One region of the Streptomyces sp. Pv4-95 genome, then DNA from elsewhere that is predicted to be linked to it. Evidence: riboswitches for the same ligand, from Rfam matches in the RefSeq annotation. Region 1 holds a riboswitch; each other region holds the start of a gene.
The links. A riboswitch is a leader RNA that binds a small molecule or an ion and turns the genes downstream of it on or off. The one in region 1 is predicted to bind thiamine pyrophosphate.

Region 1 (5,853 bases):
TCGGCTCTGCTGGGTCGCATGCGCTGACTCGTCCGCGGATCGGGCTTTGCTGGTGTCGGTCACGCTTCCCCTCCTCAAGCAGCCAGACCGTCGACGCGCGCAATGTATCCCGTTGTCCCAGGGGACGTCTTGCTGATCATTGATCGAGCCAGACGAGTTGCCGCCGCCTCATGGACATCGGCACAGGGCCCGCCTCGTAGAGGAGGCACCGCTCAACCGCTGCGACGACATCATTGCCTTCAACAACGGCGCTGACCTGCTCGGCCGGCAAGGCTACGGCCACCACGCCGATGCCCGGGCCGGCCTGCTGAGCCGGACCGGGCATCGGGAGTTTTAGGAGGGGGCCTGGATCATGCCTCGGCGACTTGGAGCAGCCAGCTGACGGGGATGTCGTCCTCGCTGTCGGTAGCGCTCTTCTTGACGCGCCCGATGGCGATCTTCTGCGTACTCGTCGGGAGTTTCGCGCCGTTGTGGACGCGGCCGCCCGCGTTCGTGACGTTCAAGTCCACGGCGGCGCTCCAGTTGGTGCCGTCGTGCCAGTTCACCTTGATCTTTGCATCCGCCCAGGCGGCGGCGAAGCTGATCCACATGTCGCCTGACCAGCCGGCCTGGTTGGCTGCCGGGACGGCCAGAACGATGCCGTACTTGTAGTGGATGAGCCCGCCGCTCTCGGTGAACGCGAAGCCGGGGGGAATCTCGCCCGTCTGGAAGTTCGCCACTCAGTGCTCCTTGTCTGCCACTGCGTCTGTCACTGCTCCGGTGCCGCCGGAAGCGACACCGCATCGCAGCCCGAAGGCCACGGCACGAACCACGTTAGGGACGCATTCAGGCCCCCCCTCACCTTCCCGGGCCAAACCATCAGTTGAGGGGTAGGGCAAGCATGCCCAGCTCATCCGCTCGGCTCCTGCGCCCCCGGGTGCCCCCGCTGCATCCAAGGGAGCGGCTGATTCCTTCAGCCGCCGGCCGGGGCCCAGGGGCTGCTGCGGAAGCGGATCTTGGAGTGGCGCGCCCGCAGTGGGCGCGCCCCGTCGTGGATGATCACGGCTCGTGGGGCGTGGTGATCTGATGAGCGGGCGCGGGCGGCGAGAACAGAAGACGACGGCGCCGTGTGGGTCCTGCGCGGCTCCACCGGGGGCATCACGGGCACCGGCGCGGTGAGCTTCGGTGCCTCGTCCGTAGGCATCGGAAACTCGGGGGACGGTCCCATGTTCGGGGACGCCACGGGGGCTCCTGAGCACGCAGACAGACAGTGGGAAGGGGCGGCACCGAAGGATTTCGGCGCCGCCCCTTCCGTTGCGCAAGCGTCGCATGCTCCAGAAACGGGATTGGCTGTCCTCGTTGACACCGACGGGACACGCCGGGCGTCTCGCACTTACTGCATCGAAGGATGTAGTGGGATGTCGTCGCTGCGGACGAAGAATCCGGTCCCGAGCGCCCCGACCATGGTGGGAAAGCGAGCAATACGGGGGGAGTTGGGGTGGCCGAGGTAATGGGGACGCAGTCGGTCGTAGCGGCGGAGGGGGCCACCGGGAGCGCAGGCTGCGGGGCGCGGGCGCGCCTGCCGTTGCTGGATGTGTTGCGTGGGGTGGCGATTCTCGGGACGTTGATGAGCAACGTCTGGATCTTCGCCGGGCCGGGCGCCGAGTGGGGCGTCCTCAGCGGGAACGCCGGAACCTCGATGGAGGCTCACTACTCGTCATCCCTTGCCGGGGTGGCGGAGACGATCTTCCGGTCCCTCGCGAACGGCAAGTTTCTGTCGATGCTGACGATCCTCTTCGGGGTCGGGCTGGCCATCCAGTTCCGGTCGGCTGCCAAGCGCGGGCAGCCGTGGCCGGGCCGGTACACGTGGCGGGCGCTGTTCCTCTTCGCCGAGGGGACCGTGCACTTCGTACTCGTCTTTGCCTGGGATGTGTTGATGGGGTACGCGGTGGTCGCGTTGCTGGTGGCCTGGCTGCTCACGCGTTCCGCGCGGGCCCAGCGCGTGACGTGGATCGTCATGGGCGGACTCCACCTGGTGGCGATGACGCTGCTCACGGCTGCCATGCTGCTCGCATCGGGCGGCGGGACGGATGGCGGACCCGACGCCGAGGCCGTGGCGCTGTACGCCAAGGGCGGTTACGCGGAACAGGTCGCCTTCCGGCTGTCGCACGCCATGGTGCTGCGCATGGAACCGGTGCTCTCCTTCGGGCTGTTGGTGTTCCTGTTCCTGCTCGGCGTACGGCTCTTCAGGGGCGGGGCCTTTCAGAGCGATGCAGCGGGGCGGCGCATTCGACGTCGGCTGGCCGGGTGGGGACTGGGGATCGGCCTACCCCTCACCACCTTTGCCGTGCTGGGCGGTTCGGACTTCTTCTTCCTGGAGCGGTACGTGGCGGCGCCGGTGCTGGCGATCGGCTACCTCGGCCTCGTCGGCATGGTGATGGACCGGCTCCGCCACCCGGGCCCATTGACCTCCGCCCTGACCTCCGTCGGCCGTACGGCCCTGTCCTGCTACGTACTGCAGAACGTGCTCGCCATGCTGGGCTGCTACGGCATCGGCCTGGGTCTGGCGTCCCGTTGGGCGGACAGCGGCCCGTGGTGGGTGATGGGTCTGTGGGCGGCGATGTGCCTGGTGCTGGTGATCGGGGCACGCCTGTGGCTGCGGCGGTTCGAGCACGGACCGCTGGAATCGGTGCAGAAGCGACTGCTACGGCGCTGACTCCAGCAGCCAGTCTCGGCCGGGAGCCTCAGCGGACGCAGGCGAGCGGCCGGACACTGAAAGGATCTTGGAGCCCACGACTTCCCCCTCAGCCGTTCCATTGGGATGCACACGGACGACGCTCAGGTGGATGTCGGGCTCCACCTGCTCCAGTCCGCGCTGGTCCACGTCAACACTCTGTTGTCGCAGCAGGTCCTCGCCGAACGGGCCGGGGCGAAAAAGCTGTCCGACGAGGACAGGCGCGGACCGACCGCGCTCTTCTGGTCGGGCATCAACCCGCACGGCACCTACCGTCTCGACATGACCAAGGGGCTGGACCTGCTGCTCCCGACCGTGCCCGGATCGCTACGTTTGACCAAGACCGCCCGGTGTGAAGGTGCCTCCGGGCGGGGCAGGGGCAGGGGCGGGTGGCGGAGGTCGGCGGAGGGTCGGCAAGCGGCATAGGTCGATCCGGTCACTCACGCCCGCTGAACCAGAGGGCCGCGCCCGGGAAAGCGGCAGTTACGGTCCGCACCTGAAGTGTGCGGGGGAGAGGTTGCCGAGCGCGATGTCCGTCCGGCACCCTCACCGTCCTCTCCCCGCCTGCATGAGCACACCAGAGGGCGCGTTAAGGTGTTTGGCATACCGGACACGGGGTGCCCCACCAGGGGGCTGAGATCACACCCGTCGAACCTGAACCAGTTCGTACTGGCGGAGGGATGTCTTCATGTCGTGGACGCATGTTTCCAGTGGGCTGACCGCCGACGGCAGGCCGGCCGCCTTCGACGGCCGGATGCCTGCGGCGCCCGGCGACCTGACCGTCGAGGCGCACGGCATCGAGCCGATTCCGGAGAGTAACCGCTACGGCACGGCCGGGCGCCTTTTCACCGTGTGGTTCGCCCCCAATCTGACCATGACCGGCGTCTTCACCGGCACGGTCGGCGTCGCGCTCGGCCTGGACTTCGCCACCGCGCTCGCTGCCGTCGTGCTCGGTACGGTCCTCGGTGCGGTGCCCACCGCCTACCTGGGGACCTGGGGAAGCCGGACCGGAGCAGGTCAACTGCCTCTGGCTGGGCTGGCGTTCGGCCGGGCCGTCGCGCTGCCCGGGGTCCTGCAGTGGCTGTCCTCCATCGCGTGGGACGCGCTGATCGGGCTGTTCGGCGGGGACGCGCTGGCCCGGCTGTGCGGCTGGCCCTTCTGGCTCGGTGTCCTGGTCATGCTGGTCGCCCAAGGTGTCCTCGGAGTCTTCGGCTACGAGGCGATCCACCGCCTGCAGATCGTCATGACGTTCGTGCTCGGCGCGGCCTTCGCGCTGATCGCCTGGCGGCTGCTGGACGGCGTGCACCCCGCAGCCCACGGCTCCGTCCATGGTGCGGACCGTGTCGGTGCTTTCGCCCTGACCAGCACCATCGCGCTGAGTCTCGCCCTGTCCTGGGCCCCGTACGCCAGTGACTTCAGCCGCTACCTGCCGGCCTCGACCTCGCGTACACGCATGTTCTGGTACACGCTGCTCGGCCTTGTGGTGTCCTTCGTGGCCGTCCAGACGCTCGGGCTGTGGGGCGCCTCCGTGCTGACCGACCAGACGGCCGGCGGGGTGAGCGAGCTCCTCGGCGGTGGGGCGCTGGGTGGCTTCGGGCTGCTCGCCGTGGCGCTGGCCGCGCTGTGCAGTAACGCGATGAACGACTACAGCGGTTCGCTGGCCCTGCAGACGGTCGGGGTGCGCATCCCGCGCCCCGCGGCCGCCGCCCTCGCGGCCGCGCTCGGATTCCCCCTCGTGCTGTGGATGCACGCGGCGGACACCACCGCGCGCTTCCAGAACGTGCTGCTGTTCGTCGGCTACTGGATTCCTGGCTTCGTCGCGATCGTCATCGTCGACTGGCGTGCGCGGGCCCGCGCACGGGGCGGAGCGGCGCTCGACATCGCCGCTGAGTCCGAGCGGCGACAGCCGGCCTACCCCGCCCTGCTCGCCTTCGCCGCCGCCTTCGCCGCCGCCATACCGTTCATGAACACCAGCCTGTACGTGGGCCCGATCGCGGACGCACTGCACGGCGCCGACCTGTCGTACTACGTGGCCTTCCTCGTGGCACTCATCGTCTACGCGCCCTTGCGGCTTCGTTCCCGCCGCTGACAGGGGCGGCGATCGCCGAGAGCATGCCATGGGTGCTCGCCCTGGTGCCCGTCGGCACGCTGCCCGCGCGAACGCACTGGCGGGGGAGCTGGGGCGGTGGCTGCGCCCGACAGCGGACCCGGGGCGACGCATCCGAGATCATCACGCTCGCGGGTACGGGAGGGGGCGGTCGCGGCGTGGACGCCTCCGACAGTGCCGAGGACGCCGAGGACGCGGCACGCTACGCGAGAAGTTCATGGCGGCAGAGGTGGCGATCTCCGGCACCAACTTCGCGATCGCCGAGACCGGCACCTGTCAGTGGTCGAGTCCGGGGGCTACGGCAGGATGCGCCTGGCCCTTCCCGAGACGCTGATCACCGTCATGGGCATCGAGAGGCTGCCCTCCACGTAGGGGGACCGCGGTTCCCTGACGCCGGGTAGTGGCAGATTCGCGAAAGCTGGATCAGGGGGGAGCCGGCGCCGGGTGGCGGCACCCGATCGCGCCACCGAGGCGCCCGCGCTGGTGCACAGCGCCCGACCGAGGGAGACCGGCGACCCTGACTGGCCATCAGGTGCTCGCCCAGACTGCCCTGGCGCGACCGCCGGCACCCGCGCCGGTACAGTTCGTTCGCCCCGCCTTCAGCCTCCCAACCGCCCATGGTCGGCCCGCTGCCCGCTGCCCGCTGCCCGCTGCCCGGGTCACCGCCTACGCAGGCTCTGCCACGGCCTACGCGGTGCCCGCGGCCGCACCGGTGACCACCCAACCCGATGCGCCGGCCGCGCGGAGCTCCGGGCGGCCGCAGTGACAGCAGCCCTTGTCGTGGCCGGGGTGGGCTGCGGAGTGCCATCGCTGGCCCACCCGTCGCTGGAGCGGGTGTGGCAGGTAGCGGGCGGCCTTTCCGACACCTCACAAAGACAGGATTGCTGACAGATCGCCGAGCAGGCACGTCAGATGCAGACCCACGGTCAGTGAGGCGTCCTGACGGTGATCGTGGTGGCAGCAGGACACCCCGTAGATGACCACTGCTCTCGTTCGCCGGCGATCATGAGACTGACATACGCCAGCTGATCCC
Region 2 (5,853 bases), 4.0 Mb from region 1:
ACGCGGCGGACGAGGAACTCCACCGCGCACACGACGAGTGGCGGCACGCCCTCCTGGAGCGCGGCCTGCTGCCGTTCCTCCGCGAGGCGCGCAGCGACACCGCACGGGGCCCGGATCCCGACCCTTCGCGTTACGTCCCCCGGCCGCACTCCGAGCCCAAGAGCCGCATCCCCACCCTGGGCTACTCCCGCCCCGACTTCACCAGCCCCGACAGCGGCTCCGCCTCGCGCCCCCGCTACTCCAGCCCCGACTTCACCAGCCCCGAATACGGCGGCCCGGACCACAGCCCGGAATAACAACCGCGCACGGCCGGCGCCCGTTCGCCGGGTCCGCTCTTCCTCTGCCCAGGGGCCCTCCCCGGGACGGCAACCCCAACGGCCCGCCATTCACACCCGCGTGGATTCCGCCAATGCCCACGGAGATCCCCTCGGCACCGACCGAATTCCCGCTCCTGATCCGGCGCGAACACGACGGCATCCTCCGCCCAGAGTTCGCGACGGCCTCGGGATGCCTTTCACGGTGAGCGCCTGAGGGCGCATATGATGGCAGGCGCGCTCATTTCCGTACGCAGCGGGCGTTAAGAAATCAGCTCAATGATCCCAACTGATACGCAGAATGCGGCGCCTTGATTTCTCTTTCGGGGCGCCGCACCTCAACACCCTTAACGATGCGCCCTGGCCAGCGACGCCGAAGCGCCGTCGCCGGATGGGGAAGCTTCCGGCGACGGCGCTCGGTTGGTTCGGGTCGGGTCGCAGCAGGGGTCAGTCGGCGAGGGGCAGGTAGACGCGATTGCCTGCTGCTGCGAATTCCTTGGACTTCTCTGCCATGCCGGCCTCGGGGTCGATCGCCAGGTCGCCGCCGTGTTCGCGGCGGATGTCCTGGGAGATCTTCATGGAGCAGAACTTCGGGCCGCACATCGAGCAGAAGTGGGCCGTCTTCGCCGGTTCCGCGGGCAGCGTCTGGTCGTGGAAGGACCGGGCGGTGTCCGGGTCGAGGGCCAGGTTGAACTGGTCCTCCCAGCGGAACTCGAAGCGGGCGTCGGAGAGCGCGTCGTCCCATTCCTGGGCGCCTGGGTGGCCCTTGGCGAGGTCCGCCGCATGGGCCGCGATCTTGTAGGTGATGACGCCGGTCTTGACGTCGTCGCGGTCCGGCAGGCCCAGGTGCTCCTTGGGCGTGACGTAGCAGAGCATCGCGGTGCCCCACCAGGCGATCATCGCGGCACCGATACCGGAGGTGATGTGGTCGTAGGCGGGCGCGATGTCGGTGGTCAGCGGGCCGAGGGTGTAGAACGGCGCCTCTTCGCAGATCTCCTGCTGGAGGTCGATGTTCTCCTTGATCTTGTGCATCGGGACGTGTCCCGGGCCCTCGATCATCGTCTGGACACCGTGCCGCTTGGCGATGGTGTTCAGCTCCCCGAGAGTGCGCAGCTCGGCGAACTGCGCCTCGTCGTTGGCGTCCGCGATGGAGCCGGGGCGCAGGCCGTCACCGAGTGAGTAGGTGACGTCGTAGGAGGCGAGGATGTCGCAGAGTTCCTCGAAGTGCGTGTAGAGGAAGGACTCCTGGTGGTGCGCCAGGCACCAGGCGGCCATGATCGAGCCGCCCCGCGAGACGATGCCGGTCTTGCGGCGGGCCGTGAGGGGCACGTAACGGAGCAGCACGCCGGCGTGCACCGTCATGTAGTCGACGCCCTGTTCGGCCTGCTCGATGACGGTGTCCTTGTAGATCTCCCAGGTCAGCTCCTCGGCCTTGCCGTCGACCTTCTCCAGTGCCTGGTAGAGGGGGACGGTGCCGATGGGGACGGGGGAGTTGCGCAGCACCCACTCGCGCGTGGTGTGGATGTTGCGGCCGGTGGAGAGGTCCATGACCGTGTCGGCGCCCCACTGGGTCGCCCAGGTCATCTTGTCCACCTCCTCCTCGATCGAGGAGGTGACCGCGGAGTTGCCGATGTTGGCGTTCACCTTCACCAGGAAGTTCTTGCCGATGATCATCGGCTCGATCTCCGGGTGGTTGATGTTGGCCGGCAGCACCGCGCGTCCCGCCGCGATCTCGTCGCGCACGAACTCGGGCGTGACGTTCTCGCGGATGGCGACGTACTCCATCTCCGCGGTGACCTCCCCGCGCTGCGCGTACGCGAGCTGGGTGACGGCGGCGCCGTCCCGGCCGCGGCGCGGCAGACGGGGGCGGCCCGGGAAGACCGCATCGAGGTTCTTGAGGCCGCCGCGCGGCGAGGTGTGCTTGAGGCCGTCGTCCTCCGGCCGCAGCGGCCGGCCCGCGTACTCCTCGGTGTCGCCCCGCGAGACGATCCAGTTCTCCCGCAGCGGCGCGAGACCGCGGCGGACGTCGGTCTCGATCTGGGGATCGGTGTACGGACCTGACGTGTCGTAGAGCGTCACGTCCTTGCCGTTGGTGAGGTGCACCTTCCGGACCGGGACCCGAAGGTCGGGCCGCGAACCGGAGACATAGCCCTTGTGCCAGCCGATCGTCGGCTCGACGCCGTCGCCGGCACCGTTTTCGGGCGTGCGTGCATCCTGCAGAGTCATATTGACCCAACTCCCTACGCCGGCATTACCCGGTAACAGGTTCGGCGGTCGACGCAGCGATTTCCCGTGGGTTGCGTTCCGGCGTCTGCCGGACGTCCCGCGGAGGTCAGCGCCCTCTCAGCCCGGTGCTCCGAGCTCCCGCGATTGCAAAGTGCCACCACGGTAGCTGCCGATGCGGCGCGGTGGCCAGGGGGCCCCTGGGTTCTTGCGATGATCGGGCGGTGAGCAGCCAGGAGCCCCATACGCATTCCCACGCGCACGGCCACGCGCCTGCCGCGCCGGTGTCCCGTCATCTGCGCAAGGTCATCGCGGCCGTGCTGATCCCGTTCGCCGTCGCGGTGGTCGTCGGTCTGGCCGTGCTCTGGCCCGGCGGCGCGCCCTCTCACAAACCGTCCGGTGTGGGCTTCGACCAGCCCACCGAGCAGGCGACGGTGCTCCAGGTGGACAAGGTCAACTGCGCCGACGTCCATGCCGAGCAGCAGCCGCAGCCCACGCCGCCGCCGGGGCAGCCACCGAGCGGGGGGTCGACGACCGGCAAGGACTGCGAGCAGGTGACGATCAAGGTCACCACGGGCGAGAACGCCGGGCGGACGTTCCAGACGGTGGTGACCCCGGACGCCTCGCGGCACTACACGACCGGGCAGGACGTGGTGGTCGCGTACTCCCCCAAGGCGCCCAAGGATCTGCAGTACTCGGTCAGCGACGTCGACCGGAGCTTCCCGATGTGGGTGCTCGCCGCGATCTTCGCGTTCGCGGTCGTGGCCGTAGGACGACTGCGCGGGGTTCTCGCGCTGGTGGCGCTGCTGGCGAGCTTCGGCGTGCTGACGCTGTTCATCCTCCCGGCCATCCTGCAGGGCTCCAATCCGCTGGTCGTGGCGGTGGTCGGGGGCAGCGCGATCATGCTGATCGCGCTCTATCTGTGCCACGGGCTGACCGCCAGAACGTCGGTCGCCGTACTCGGGACGCTCGCCTCACTGCTGCTGATCGGCCTGCTCGGGTCGGTGTTCGTCGGCTGGGCGCTGCTGACCGGTAACACCGACGACACCACCGGGCTGGTGCACGGCCTGTACCCGGACATCGAGATCCGGGGCCTGCTGCTGGCGGGGATCATCATCGGCTCGCTGGGTGTGCTCGACGATGTGACGGTGACCCAGACCGCCGCGGTCTGGGAGCTGAAGGAGGCCAATCCGTCGGCGAGTTGGCGCACGCTCTACAGCGCGGCGATGCGCATCGGACGGGATCACATCGCGTCCGTCGTCAACACGCTGGTGCTGGCCTACGCGGGCGCCGCACTGCCGCTGTTTTTGCTGTTCTCGATCGCACAGAGCGATGTGGGGACCGTCGCCACGAGCGAGGTGGTCGCGGAGGAGATCGTGCGCACGCTGGTGGGCAGCATCGGGCTCGTCGCCTCGGTGCCGCTGACGACGCTGCTCGCGGCGATGGTCGTCTCCGCGGACCGCAAGGGGCAGAGCACGGCGGCGCCCGGCACCGCACCGGACACCGGCGCCTCCTCACCGGGCGCTGCCGACGGCTTCGGGGCACAGCGAAGCGCCGCGCGGGGGCGGTCCGGACGGCGCGGGTCGCGGGGCAGGCGCCGAAAGCAGTGAGGACCGGCACGGCCGGGTCGGCGGGGCATGACCGACTGGGCCGGCCCTTCGGGGCATCAGCCGGCCGGCGCCTCCGTGAGGATCCGGTCCAGTACGGCCTCCAGCGTGTCGAAGACCTCTTCCTTGCCGAGCGGCACCAACCGGTCCGTCCGGTCCAGGAAGGCGACCAGCGGGGGCGCGCTGACCCGGAACAGGGCCTTCTCCGCACCGACTTGGAGGCTGATGAAGATGTCGCTGAGGTGCTCCGCGGAGGACGGTTCGATGCGCACATCGCCCTCACCGGACGGCCGGCTCAGCCCGTCCAGAAGCAGTTCGCGGCTGAAAGCCCAGGTCACGGGCACATCACCGGGGAGATCGAAGGTGAGCCGGACGGCGTACGGATCGGCGCTGTCGAAATCCAGCTCCACCGGGATCCGGAACGCGAGCTCCTCCGAGACGAGAAAGCTCATGATCACTTCTGCCTGAACTGTGTCGGTCATCAACCACTGCCCCGCACTTGATCGGAGATGGCCGGGAATCGTCCCCCGAAGCCCTATTGACGCCATCGTCTGTCACGTGCAAGCAGATCACAAGGAGTGAGTTTTCAGATACTGATAGAGAAGGCGAGTGTCGTTAGTGTCGCCTCCGCCATTTTCCGTAGTCGGCTCGTCACGTTACGCAATCGATGCAGCTCGGAGACCGGAAGAGAAACCGCCAGGGTGGCGGCCGCGGTACCGACCTGGATGGGGATCGCCGAACAGACGGTGCCCAGGGCATATTCCTGATGCTCGAAAGCGGCTTGACCGCGACGCACCGTATCCAAACGGTGCAGCAGATCGTCCTCTGATCGCACGGAAAATGGCGTTATGGACTGCACTGGATATCGGGACAAATGCTCCTTACGGGCGTTTTCGTCCAACTGCGCGAGCAGGCATTGTCCGATCGCATGTGCGTGCGCGGTGGTGCGGAAGTCCACCCACTCCTCGACCGGCGGCCGATCCGGCTCGTCGGTCACCGCCACTACTTCCACTTCACCCTCGCGGTAGACGGCGAAGTAGACGGCGGCGCCCAATTCCCGTCCGGCCATGGCCAGCGCCTCGGCGATATGGACGCGCTGCCGGCGCCGGGCGCCGACCTGGCCGATGGCCTCGGCCGCCTCCCCGAACACGAAGACGCCGTTCTCGCGGCGCAGATATCCCTCGTGGGTCAGGGTCCGCAGCAGGTGATAGGTCGTCGGGAGGGGGAGGCCGATCTCCCGGGCGAGTTGCTTCGCGGGTGCTCCGTCGGGGTGCGCGCTCACCGCCTCCAGCAGACGAAGTGCGCGCTGCACCGATCCGATCAGCGTGGGGTGAGAAGCGGATTCGCCGTTCACAATTGCCAACGCCAACCCCCAGGTTCTGTCCCCTTGGGGCACGGAGCCCCGTCGCGGGACCCTCTCCCGCGCCGCGCGCGTCTCCCAGCGCCCCGTCGGCGACGCCCTGTCGGCCGCCGCTTCCGGTATTTTCCGGAACTTTCCGTCCGGAAGACGCCTGCGCCCCGAACTCTAGCCGGGCCGATCGAAGCCGTAGCCCGAATGGCTGGGGAGTTAACTCGCCTGGCGCACTTGTTGACCATGCATGCCATGACGGAGCCGTTCATGAGCGCCTTGTGTACGGCGAACGGCACCGGGAAAACGCGGAACGCCCCGGTCCTGGTGGCGGATCGGGGCGTTCGGCGGGGACGCGGGG
Region 3 (5,853 bases), 2.4 Mb from region 1:
ACCGGGCGTGCGCACCCGGCGATGTTCAACAAGATCGTGGCGGACTACTACGGCGCCATGACGCCGATCAACCAGCTGGCGTCGTTCTCGGTGCCCGAGCCGCGGATGGCCGTGGTGACCCCGTTCGACAAGAGCGCGATGCGCAACATCGAGCAGGCCATTCGCGACTCCGACCTCGGCGTCAACCCGAGCAACGACGGCAACATCATCCGTGTGACGTTCCCCGAACTCACCGAGGAGCGTCGCCGGGAGTACATCAAGGTCGCCAAGACCAAGGGCGAGGACGCGAAGATCTCGATTCGCAGCGTGCGCCGCAAGGCCAAGGAAACCCTCGACAAGCTCGTCAAGGACAAGGAGTCCGGCGAGGACGAGGTGCGCCGCGCGGAGAAGGAGCTCGACGACACCACCGCGAAGTACGTCGCGCAGGTGGACGAGCTGCTCAAGCACAAGGAATCCGAGCTCCTCGAGGTCTGATGAACGAGTCATCCTGGGGGGCCCCGCCCGGCGCCGGTCGCTGGGGACCACCCGATCAGGGCCCGGCCGCCGCACTGCGCGGCGCCGCGCCCCCCGCCCCGGCGGGTCCCGTGCACGACGCGGGCGACGCGGCGCAGACTCGGCCCATGCCCATCGTGCCCGACGCAGGCGGACACCAGGACGACGACCGGGACCCCCGGGACATCCGGGACGACCGGGATCACCGGGACGACCGGGGGGCTGCTCGGCTGAGCGGCCCCCTGTTCCGCGACGAAAAGCCGCAGGAGCCCATGCCCACCTCTTTCCCCGGTTCTCCCGGGCCCGAGAGCTCGCAGGACCGAGAGAAGCCGCAGAAGAAGAGCGCGGGCCGCAATCTGCGCGCCGCGATAGGAGTCGGTGTCGGCCTCGGCGTGGTCATCGCCGCCTCCCTCTTCGTCTACAAGCCCCTGTTCATCGGCGTGATAGCGATCGCCGTGGTCGTGGGCCTGTGGGAGCTGACCTCGCGGCTGGCGGAGCGCAAGGACATCCGCGTACCGCTGGTGCCGCTCGCGATCGGCGGCACCGCCATGGTGATCGCCGGGTATGTGCGGGGCGCCGAGGGCGCGTGGGTGGCGATGTCGCTCACCGCGCTGGCCGTCCTGGTCTGGCGGATGACGGACGCGCCCGAGAACTACCTGCGGGACGTCACCGCCGGGATCTTCGCGGCGTTCTACGTCCCGTTCCTCGCGACGTTCGTGGCCCTGATGCTCGCCGCCGAGGACGACGGCCCGCAGCGGGTGCTGACGTTCCTGCTGCTGACGGTCGTCAGCGACACCGGCGCGTACGCGGTCGGCTGGCGCTTCGGCAAGACCAAGCTCGCGCCGCGCATCAGCCCCGGCAAGACCCGCGAGGGACTCCTCGGCGCGGTGGCCTTCGCGATGGTCGCCGGCGCGCTGTGCATGGAGTTCCTGATCCAGGACGGTGCCTGGTGGCAGGGCCTGCTGCTCGGCCTCGCGGTCGCGGCCAGCGCCACCCTCGGCGATCTCGGCGAGTCCATGATCAAGCGCGATCTCGGGATCAAGGACATGGGCACCCTGCTGCCGGGCCACGGCGGCATCATGGACCGCCTCGACTCCTTGCTGCCGACCGCCCCGGTCGTCTGGCTCCTGTTCGTCATCTTCGTGGGCGCCGGCTGACGGGGACGGGCAGGACAACCGGCACGCGGCAGGAAGCGGCTGGAGAGCAGCTTTATGGGAAACCGCCCGGGCGATAGCGCCCGGGCGGTTTCTCGTTGTCCGGGGCGCGGTGGTGCTTCCGGGGGCTTGCCCATGGCGTGCCGGCTGCCCGTGGTCCTGCCCGGGGCCGACCTGGCGCCGCTGTCCGATGAGGCCCGAGGTGGTCACGGCGCCCGGGGTGACGGCCCCCACTCCGCCGGGGACCGGGGCGGTGCGGGCGATCTGCCACACTGGACGGACCATGCCTGCACCCGGAGAACTCACCTTTGTCGCGCCGCGCGGGGCCAAGAAGCCCCCGCGGCACCTTGCCGATCTTGAACCTGCCGAGCGCCGTGAGGCGGTCGCCGCGATCGGTGAGAAGCCCTTTCGTGCCAAGCAGCTGTCGCAGCACTACTTCGCCCGCTACGCGCACGACCCGGCGCAGTGGACCGACATTCCGGCGGCGGCGCGCGAGAAGCTGGCGGCGGAGCTGCTGCCGGACCTGATGAACGTGGTGCGGCACATCTCGTGCGACGACGACACCACCCGCAAGACGCTGTGGAAGCTGCACGACGGCACGCTCGTCGAGTCCGTGCTGATGCGCTACCCGGACCGGGTCACCATGTGCATCTCCTCGCAGGCCGGCTGCGGCATGAACTGCCCGTTCTGCGCCACCGGCCAGGCCGGGCTGGACCGCAACCTCTCGACGGCCGAGATCGTGCACCAGATCGTCGACGGGATGCGGGCGCTGCGCGACGGCGAGGTGCCCGGCGGCCCGGCGCGGCTCTCCAACATCGTCTTCATGGGCATGGGCGAGCCGCTGGCCAACTACAAGCGGGTGGTCGGCGCCATCCGGCGTCTGACGGACCCCGAGCCGGACGGCCTGGGGCTGTCCCAGCGCGGCATCACCGTCTCCACCGTCGGCCTGGTGCCGGCGATGCTGCGGTTCGCCGACGAGGGGTTCAAGTGCCGGCTCGCGGTGTCGCTGCACGCCCCGGACGACGAGCTGCGGGACGAACTGGTGCCCGTCAACACCCGCTGGAAGGTCCGCGAGGTGCTGGACGCGGCCTGGGAGTACGCGGAGAAGTCCGGGCGGCGCATCTCCATCGAGTACGCGCTGATCCGGGACATCAACGACCAGGCGTGGCGCGGTGACCTGCTGGGACGGCTGCTCAAGGGCAAGCGCGTCCATGTCAACCTGATCCCGCTGAACCCGACGCCCGGCTCGAAGTGGACCGCCTCGCGGCCCGAGGACGAGCGGGCCTTCGTGCAGGCCATCGAGGCGCACGGCGTCCCGGTGACCGTGCGGGACACCCGCGGCCAGGAGATCGACGGGGCCTGCGGGCAGCTCGCGGCCTCGGAACGCTGACCGCTCGCTGGTACCGTGTGATCGAACAAATGCACATTCCGACAGGGGAGCGCCACAGCGCTGAGAGTGCGGACGCGTCGTAGTCATACGGTGCCCGCAGACCCTTGAACCTCGCCCGGGTCATTCCGGGTAGGAAGTTCGGTCGTCACTCATGCTGTTGCGCCCCGCCCCGGTCGCTGCCCGGTACGTCCTTCGACGCCCCCGGCGGTGGACCCCGGGCGGGGCCGCGTCTCTTCCTGGCCAGCCAGGAGGAAATCAGTGAGCACCACCAGCAAGGTCATCGCGACCGCCCTCGCCGCCGCGGTCGGTATGAGCGCCCTCGCCGCATGCGGCGGCTCCGGCGGTGGGAGCGACACGGACGCCAAGACCGTGACGCTCGTCAGCCACGACTCCTTCAACGTGTCGAAGTCGGTGCTCGCCGACTTCGAGAAGAAGAGCGGCTACAAGGTCAAGATGCTCAAGGGCGGCGATGCCGGCAAGGCCGTCAACCAGGCGATCCTGTCCAAGGGCAACCCGCAGGGCGATGTGTTCTTCGGCATCGACAACACCCTGCTCTCCCGCGGCCTGGACGAGGGCATCTTCAGCCCGTACAAGGCCAAGGGCCTGGACAGCGTCCCGGGCGAGCTCCAGCTCGACAAGGCCGAGCACCGCGTCACCCCCCTCGACTACGGCGACACCTGCGTCAACTACGACCGCGCCTGGTTCGAGAAGCACAAGATCGCGCCGCCGAAGAGCTTCGACGACCTGATCAAGCCCGAGTACAAGGGGCTGCTGCTGACGGAGAACGCCGCGACGTCCTCGCCGGGCCTCGCCTTCCAGCTCGGCACCATCGCGAAGTACGGCGCCGACGGCTGGCAGGACTACTGGAAGAAGCTCAAGGCCAACGGCGTCGAGGTCGTCGACGGCTGGGAGCAGGCGTACTACGAGCGGTTCACGGGCTCCGCCGCCGCCAAGGGCAAGGGCGACAAGCCGCTGGTGGTCTCCTACGCGTCCAGCCCGCCGGCCGAGGTCCTCGACAAGAAGCCGCAGCCCGAGCAGGCGCCCACCGGCGTCGCGACCGGCACCTGCTTCCGCCAGATCGAGTTCGGCGGCCTGCTCAAGGGCGCGCGGAACGAGAAGGGCGGCAAGGCGCTGCTGGACTTCCTGCTGAGCAAGCAGTTCCAGGAGGACGTGCCGCTGCAGATGTTCGTCAACCCGGCCCGCGAGGACGCCGAGCTGCCCGAGGTGTTCACCAAGTACGGCGCGACGATCGACAAGCCGGCGACGCTCGCCCCCGAGAACATCACCGAGAACCGCGAACAGTGGATCAAGCAGTGGTCCTCGCTCGTTCTGAAGTAGCCCACGGCCGCCGCGGGAACACCGCGCGGGGAACGGCGGTGCGGCTCGGCCTGATGGCCCTGCCGCTCGCCTTCTTCGCGCTGTTCTTCGCCTACCCCGTCGTCTCGATCGTCGGGCGGGGGCTGAAGGACGGCGGGCAGTGGCAGCTCTCCCGGATCGGTGAGGTGATCGGCGACCCGGACCTGCTGCACGTCCTGTGGTTCACCGTCTGGCAGGCGGCCGCCTCCACCGCGCTGACGCTGCTGATCGCGCTGCCCGGCGCGTATGTCTTCGCGCGCTTCGACTTCCCCGGCAAACAGCTGCTGCGGGCCGTCGTGATGGTGCCGTTCGTGCTGCCGACCGTCGTCGTCGGCTCGGCGTTCCTCGCGCTGGTCGGGCGGGGCGGCCTGCTGGACGACCTGTGGGGCGTACGGCTGGACACCTCGGTGTGGGCGATCCTGCTGGCGCATGTCTTCTTCAACTACGCGGTGGTCGTACGGACCGTCGGCGGCCTGTGGGGGCAGCTCGACCCCCGTCAGGAAGAGGCCGCCCGGGTGCTGGGCGCCGGACGGTTCGCGGCCTGGCGGCGGGTGACGCTGCCCGCGCTGGGACCGGCCGTCGCGGCCGCCGCCCTGATGGTCTTCCTCTTCACCTTCACCTCCTTCGGGGTGGTGCAGATCCTGGGCGGCCCCACCTTCTCGACGCTGGAGGTCGAGATCTACCGGCAGACCGCCGACTTCCTGGACCTGCCGACCGCGGCGGTCCTGACCCTGCTCCAGTTCGCCGCGGTCCTCGGCCTGCTGGCGCTGCACGCCTGGACGGTGCGCCGCCGGGAGTCCGCCCTGCGGCTCGTCGACGCGTCGCAGACCGCGCGGCGGCCGCGCGGCGCCGGGCAGTGGGCGCTGCTGTGGAGCACGCTCACCGTCATCGCCGTGCTGCTCATCGCTCCGCTGCTGGTGCTCGCGGAGCGCTCGTTCGCCGGTCCGGACGGCTACAGCACGGTCTTCTACGCGACGCTTCGCTCGGCCGCGACCGCCGACAGCACCTTCGCCGTCGCCCCTCTCGAAGCGCTGTGGAACTCCCTCGGCTACGCGGCCGTCGCGACGCTGATCGCGCTGGTGATCGGCGGTCTGGCGGCCGCCGCCCTGACCCTCCCCGCCTCGCGCCGCCGCGCCGCGGGCAAGGCCCCCGCGGCAGGCCGGCTCGTCCGCGGGTTCGACGCGCTGCTGATGCTGCCGCTCGGGGTCTCGGCGGTGACCGTCGGCTTCGGCTTCCTGATCACGCTCGACCGGCCACCGCTGGACCTGCGCTCCTCGTGGTGGCTGGTGCCGCTCGCCCAGGCACTGGTCGGGGTGCCGTTCGTGGTCCGGACGATGCTGCCCGTGCTGCGGGCGGTGGACGGCCGGCTGCGGGAGGCCGCCGCGGTGCTCGGCGCCTCACCCTGGCGGGTGTGGCGCGAGGTGGACCTGCCGATGGTGCGGCGGGCGCTGCTGATCGCCG
Region 4 (5,853 bases), 6.0 Mb from region 1:
CATGATCAGACGGGACCGGAACGTGGTCCCGGCGATGGTGAGAAGATCATCGGCCATCGGTGCGGATCAGCCTCCCTGGACCGCGGTGAGCACCTCGACGCGGTCACCGTCGCCGAGGGGGGTGAGGGGCCAGCGGGTGCGCGGCACCACGGTCTCGTTGACCGCGGCGGCGACACCCGCCGGCGCCTTGGACAGGGTCGCGACGAGCCGGTCCAGGGTGAGGCCGGCGGGGACGTCGCGGGACTCGCCGTTGACGGACACGGATACGGTCGGGGCGCTCATACGGGCTGCTCCTGTGGGGCGCGGGCGCTTTCCGGCCGCGCACCGGCGGTGGCGGAGAAGCGCGCGGGGGAGAAGGGGCGGGCCTCTTCCGGGAGGTTTCCGGTGGCCAGTACCTCGGCCATCGCGTCGCCGGTGACCGGGGTCAGCAGCACCCCGTTGCGGAAGTGGCCGGTGGCCAGGTGGAGGCCGGGCAGCGCGGTCGGGCCCAGCATCGGGGCATTGTCCGGCGAGGTGGGACGCAGGCCCGCGCAGGTCTCGACGAGCGGCAGCTCGGTGATGCCGGGGACCAGCTCGTGCGCGTCCCGCAGCAGCTCGTAGACCCCGCCGGCGGTGACGGTGGTGTCCCAGCCCAGCTCCTCGCTGGTGGCGCCGACGACCAGTTCCCCGTCTTCCCGGGGCACCAGATACAGCGGGCCGCCGCGGACGACCGCCCGTACGGTGCGCGACAGCAGGGGCGAGCCCCCGCGTGGCGGCTCCGGCATGCGCAGCCGCAGCACCTGGCCCTTGACCGGGCGCACCGGCGGCAGCACCTCCTCGGGGACACCGGCAAGCCGCCCGCTGTGACTGCCCCCGGCCAGCACGACCTGGCCGGCCGACAGGCGGGTGCCGTCGGCGAGCCCGGCGCCTGCCGCCCGGCCGCCCTGGACCGTCAGCCGCTCCGCCCAGCTGCGGTGGAAGGCCACCCCGGCGCGTTCGCAGGCGATCAGCAGGGCGCTCGCCAGCCGGCGCGGGTCCACCTGGTGGTCGCCGTCCACCCGCAGACCGCCGCGTACGCCGGGCGCGAGCATCGGCTCAAGACGGCGGCACTCGCGCCCCGTCAGCCACTGCGAATCCAGCCCCGACCGGGTCTGCAGCGCGTGCAGCTCGCGGAGGTGGGCGCGGTCGTCGGCGTCCAGGGCGACGGCGAGGGTGCCGCACCTGCGGTAGCCGATCCGCTGCCCGCTGGACTCCTCCAGCTCGGCCGCGAAACGCGGATAGCGCTCCGCGGAGGCGACGTTGAGCCCGAGCAGGGTCTGCTCGCCGTAATGCAGCTCGGTGACGGCGGCGAGCATGCCCGCGGCGACGCGGGCGGCCCCACCGCCGGGCGCGGGGTCGGCCACGGCGGCGCGCAGCCCGCGGCCGGCCGCCCGCCAGGCGGTGACCAGTCCGATGATGCCGCCCCCGATGACGAGGACATCGGGGTGCGTGTCCGCAGGAGCCGATGGTGTGGCAGGTGGATGCATGGGCGTCCAGCCCCTCCCTTCGCCGGCATGACCCGGATCAGGTTCGTACGGTCGGAGGCCGGCCAGCCTCCCTCTCAGCCCGGTGCGTCCGGGCTCCCGCGAGTGCGTGTACCCGTCACCCTAATACGCGCCCGCGACACGTCGTAAGGGAGCGCCCCCGGGCCTTCGGCGGGCCGGCCTACCCGCGAGCGCCCCGGTGACGCTGTGTCAGAGATCTCCTTGCGCGCTGCTGCGAACGGCGCGACCCGCCGTCCTAGAGTGATCGGGTGAGCGAGCAGAGCAAGTCCTCCCAGGCCCCTGACCGCACGCCGCGCGTGGTGATCGTCGGCGCGGGAATCGCGGGTGTGCAGACCGCGGTCGCGCTGCGCGAACAGGGCTGGCGCGGCGCGATCACGCTGCTCGGCGACGAGCCCCACCAGCCGTACGACCGGCCCCCGCTGTCCAAGGCGGTGCTGCTCGGCAAGGCCGACGGCTCCGCCTTCGACGTCGACTTCCCCGCCCTCGGCATCGATCTGCAGCTCAGCAGGCCGGTCACCGGCCTGGCGCCGGACGCCCATGTCGTCGAGACGGCCGACGGGCCGGTGCCGTACGACTACGCCGTGATCGCCACCGGCGCCGATCCGATCCACCTGCCGGGCGGTGAGTCGCAGCCGGGCGTCCATCTGCTGCGCACCCTCGACGACGCGGAGCGGCTGCGGCCGGTGCTGGCCGCCGGGAAGCGCATCGTCGTCGTGGGGGCCGGCTGGATCGGTGCCGAGTTCGCGACCGCCGCCCGCGAGTCCGGCTGCCCGGTCACCGTCGTCGAGGCGTCCGACCGCCCGCTGGCCGGTGCGCTGCCCGCCGAGGTCGCAGGCCACATGACCAGCTGGTACACCGAGGCGGGGGCCGAGCTGCGCACCGGCGTACCGGTCGATTCCGTTCGGCCGGGCGCGGTCGAGCTGGCGGACGGCACGACGCTGCCCGCCGACGCGGTGGTGGTCGGCATCGGTGCCAGGCCGGCGACCGGCTGGCTGGGCGGTTCGGGAATCGAGCTGGCCCCGCAGGACGGCTCCGTGGTGGCCGACAAGTGGCTGCACACCTCCGCCCCCGATGTGTTCGCGGTCGGCGACTGCGCCTCCTTCCCGTCCGCCCGCTACGGCCGCCGGCTGCTGATCCACCACTGGGACAACGCCCTCCAGGGCCCGCGCACGGTCGCCGAGAACATCGCCCGCGGCGCCGCGCCCGGCATGGTCTACGACCCGGTCCCGTACTTCTGGTCCGAGCAGTTCGGCCGGTTCGTGCAGTACGCGGGCCACCACCCGGCGGCCGACACGCTGGTCTGGCGCGGCGATCCGGCCGGCGCCGCATGGACGGTGCTGTGGCTGCGCGAGGGCGCCCTGGTGGCGCTGCTGGCCGTGGGGCGCCCCCGGGACCTCGCGCAGGGGCGCAAGCTCATCGAGCGCGGCACGAGGCTGGATCCCGACCGTGCGGCACTGGCCTCCGTACCGCTGAAATCGGCGGCCCGGTAGCGGGCGGATCGGGGCGCTCACCGGGCGCCGCGCCGCCGGAGGAGGGCCGGGCCACCAGGCGGGGCGGCCCGCGCGGCTCACCCAGCGGTGTGCCCGCGGGGCCCTTACGGCGATGCCCGGCTACCGGCTGTCAGTGCGAGGTGGCACGCTTGTCCTGTGACCGAGATTGACGCAAACATCGATGGACTCGTCCCCGCCTGGCTCACCCTCCCCGACATCGCCGAAGAGTTCGACCTCGAGGTGACGCGCGTCCGGCAGCTGGTCAAGGAGGGCCAGCTGATCGCGGTGCGCCGCGGCGAGAACAGGGCACTGCACGTGCCGGCCGACTTCATCAAGGACGGCAAGATCGTCAAGGGCCTGGTCGGGACCCTGACCCTCCTGCGCGACGACGGCTTCGCCGACGAGGAGATGCTGGAGTGGCTCTTCACGCCCGACGAGAGCCTGCCCGGCACCCCGGCGCAGGCGCTGCGCGAGAATCGCGGCACGGAGGTGAAGCGCCGCGCTCAGGCGCTCGCCGTCTGACGCACCGGCGCGAACACGCGCACATCAGCACACACCAGCATCCGTAACCGCATCCGAGGGGTGTACGGGCCGGACCGTCCGGCCCGTACACCGCCGACCTGGGGGGACACCGCCCGATGGACACCGCACGACAGGCCCTGGCCGACGCCCGGCTGTATCTGTGCACGGACGCCCGCAAGCGGCAGGGCGACCTCCCGCAGTTCCTGGACGCGGTGCTCTCCTCCGGTGTGGACATCGTCCAGCTGCGCGACAAGGGCATGGAGGCGGCCGAGGAGCTCGACCACCTCGAAGTCCTCGCGGACGCCTGCCGGCGGCACGGCAAGCTGCTGGCGGTCAACGACCGCGCGGACGTCGCCCACGCCGCCGGCGCCGAGGTGCTGCATCTGGGACAGGGCGACATCCCGGTGCCCGCGGCCCGCGCCGTCCTCGGCACGGGCGTGCTCATCGGCCGCTCCACCCACGCCGAGGCAGAGGTGGACGCCGCGATCGCCGAACCGGGCGTGGACTACTTCTGCACGGGGCCGTGCTGGCCGACGCCCACCAAGCCCGGCCGCCACGCCCCCGGCCTCGACCTGGTCCGCCACACCGCCTCCCGCGCCCCCGAGCGCCCCTGGTTCGCGATCGGCGGGATCGACGCCGACAACCTGGACGAGGTGCTGGATGCCGGCGCGCGGCGGATCGTGGTGGTCCGCGCGCTCACCGAGGCGGACGACCCCGCCGCGGCGGCCGCGTCGCTGGCGAAGCGGGTACGCGCCCGGGACGTGTGAGGCTCGGGCACACCGCAGGCGCGGAACCACCGCGCCGCGTGCCCTGTTCCAGGTGGCGCCGCTTCTTTCAGGACGCGCGGATGGCCGGGAGATGTCCAACCAGTGGACATGAAACCGGCTTACCAGGCATAACGCCGGTGCCGGTTGGAGTGTGACCGGCCGGTGGTTAACCTGCCCGTATGGCCCTAGGTACAGCTTCCACCAGGACTGATCGCGCACGGACTGTGCGCGAGCTGCTGGCTTCCGGCAAGCAGTCGTATTCGTTCGAGTTCGCCGCCCCGAAGACCGAGAAGGGCGAGCGGACCCTGTGGAACGCCATTCGCCGGATCGAGGCCGTCTCCCCGACCTTCGTCTCCGTGACGTACGGCGCCGGCGGCACCTCCCGTGACGGCACGGTGCGCGCCACCGAGCGCATCGCCACGGACACCACCCTCACCCCGGTCGCCCACCTGACCGCGGTCAACCACTCCACGGCCGACCTGCGCAACATCATCGGGCAGTACGCCGGTGCGGGTATCCGCAACATGCTCGCGCTGCGCGGGGACCCGCCGGGCGACCCGATGGGCGAGTGGGTGCGGCACCCCGACGGTGTGGGCTACGCGGCCGACCTCGTCCAGCTGATCAAGGAGTCCGGCGACTTCTGCGTCGGCGTGGCCGCCTTCCCCGAGATGCACCCGCGCTCGGCGGACTGGGATTCCGACATCGCCCACTTCGTCGACAAGTGCCGGGCCGGCGCGGACTTCGCCATCACGCAGATGTTCTTCTACCCGGAGGACTACTTCCGGCTGCGGGACCGCGTCTCGGCGGCCGGTTGCTCGACGCCGATCATTCCCGAGATCATGCCGGTCACGAACGTGCGCCAGATCGAGCGTTTCGCGCAGCTCAGCAACGCGGCCTTCCCGCCGGAGCTGGCCGAACGCATCCTTGCCGTCAAGGATGACCCGGCCGCTGTACGCTCCATTGGCATCGAGTACGCAACGGAGTTGTGTGCGCGCTTGATGGCCGAGGACGTTCCCGGGTTGCACTTCATTACCCTGAACCACTCCACGGCGACCCTGGAAATCTACGAGAATCTGGGGCTGCACCAGCAGTCCTGATGACGGTGGCCGGAAAGCGGCGGAAGAGGGGCGTATATGGGCTGGACGGTCCTCTACATCGCATTCGGCCTCGTCGCGCTGTGGCTGCTGGGTGAGGTCCTGCTCCAGTACAAGGCCCGGCTGCGCTGGCGGCTGCTCGCCTTCGCGGGCTTCCTCGGCGTGGTTCTCGGGGTCGTCATCCCCTCGGTGATCGTGATCGCGTTGGGTGCCATCGCCTTCGCGGTCGGGCAGACGAACGTCACGCTCTCCTTCCGCCGGGGCTTCTCCACGGGCTGGGCGCTGGGCGGCAAACCGGGCGAGAGCCGGCGGCGCAGGGCCCGGTCCGCCGCGGCGCCGGCCGCCGAGCCGACCTTGCAGGTGTCCGATCTGGAAGCGGTGCCCGTCGGCGACGGCGCGGCTGGCGGCGACGCGGGCGGCTACGCGCCGCAGCACGGCGCCTACGCGGGACCGAACG

Region 2: another riboswitch for thiamine pyrophosphate. It lies ahead of thiC (phosphomethylpyrimidine synthase ThiC); the one in region 1 lies ahead of QOM21_RS00420 (purine-cytosine permease family protein).
Region 3: another riboswitch for thiamine pyrophosphate. It lies ahead of QOM21_RS10790 (thiamine ABC transporter substrate binding subunit); the one in region 1 lies ahead of QOM21_RS00420 (purine-cytosine permease family protein).
Region 4: another riboswitch for thiamine pyrophosphate. It lies ahead of thiO (glycine oxidase ThiO); the one in region 1 lies ahead of QOM21_RS00420 (purine-cytosine permease family protein).

Annotation. Positions count from the first base shown of each region.
Region 1 is NZ_CP127172.1:90,589-96,441, reverse strand. It holds gene QOM21_RS00440 (metallophosphoesterase) at 1-63, opposite strand, end outside; gene QOM21_RS00435 (hypothetical protein) at 351-719, opposite strand; gene QOM21_RS00430 (DUF418 domain-containing protein) at 1,607-2,695, shown strand; gene QOM21_RS00425 (Tn3 family transposase) at 2,801-3,139, shown strand; TPP riboswitch at 3,317-3,411, shown strand; gene QOM21_RS00420 (purine-cytosine permease family protein) at 3,402-4,802, shown strand; partial or broken gene QOM21_RS00415 (LUD domain-containing protein) at 5,014-5,180, shown strand.
Region 2 is NZ_CP127172.1:4,096,443-4,102,295, forward strand. It holds gene QOM21_RS17955 (hypothetical protein) at 1-296, shown strand, start outside; gene thiC (phosphomethylpyrimidine synthase ThiC) at 762-2,540, opposite strand; TPP riboswitch at 2,535-2,692, opposite strand; gene QOM21_RS17965 (YibE/F family protein) at 2,762-4,147, shown strand; gene QOM21_RS17970 (SsgA family sporulation/cell division regulator) at 4,204-4,626, opposite strand; gene QOM21_RS17975 (IclR family transcriptional regulator) at 4,731-5,501, opposite strand.
Region 3 is NZ_CP127172.1:2,461,517-2,467,369, reverse strand. It holds gene frr (ribosome recycling factor) at 1-474, shown strand, start outside; gene QOM21_RS10800 (phosphatidate cytidylyltransferase) at 474-1,649, shown strand; gene rlmN (23S rRNA (adenine(2503)-C(2))-methyltransferase RlmN) at 1,930-3,036, shown strand; TPP riboswitch at 3,070-3,190, shown strand; gene QOM21_RS10790 (thiamine ABC transporter substrate binding subunit) at 3,295-4,374, shown strand; gene QOM21_RS10785 (ABC transporter permease) at 4,350-5,853, shown strand, end outside.
Region 4 is NZ_CP127172.1:6,117,751-6,123,603, forward strand. It holds gene QOM21_RS26770 (thiazole synthase) at 1-57, opposite strand, end outside; gene thiS (sulfur carrier protein ThiS) at 67-282, opposite strand; gene thiO (glycine oxidase ThiO) at 279-1,505, opposite strand; TPP riboswitch at 1,503-1,615, opposite strand; gene QOM21_RS26785 (NAD(P)/FAD-dependent oxidoreductase) at 1,772-3,013, shown strand; gene QOM21_RS26790 (Rv2175c family DNA-binding protein) at 3,170-3,535, shown strand; gene thiE (thiamine phosphate synthase) at 3,652-4,302, shown strand; gene metF (methylenetetrahydrofolate reductase [NAD(P)H]) at 4,482-5,399, shown strand; gene QOM21_RS26805 (hypothetical protein) at 5,436-5,853, shown strand, end outside.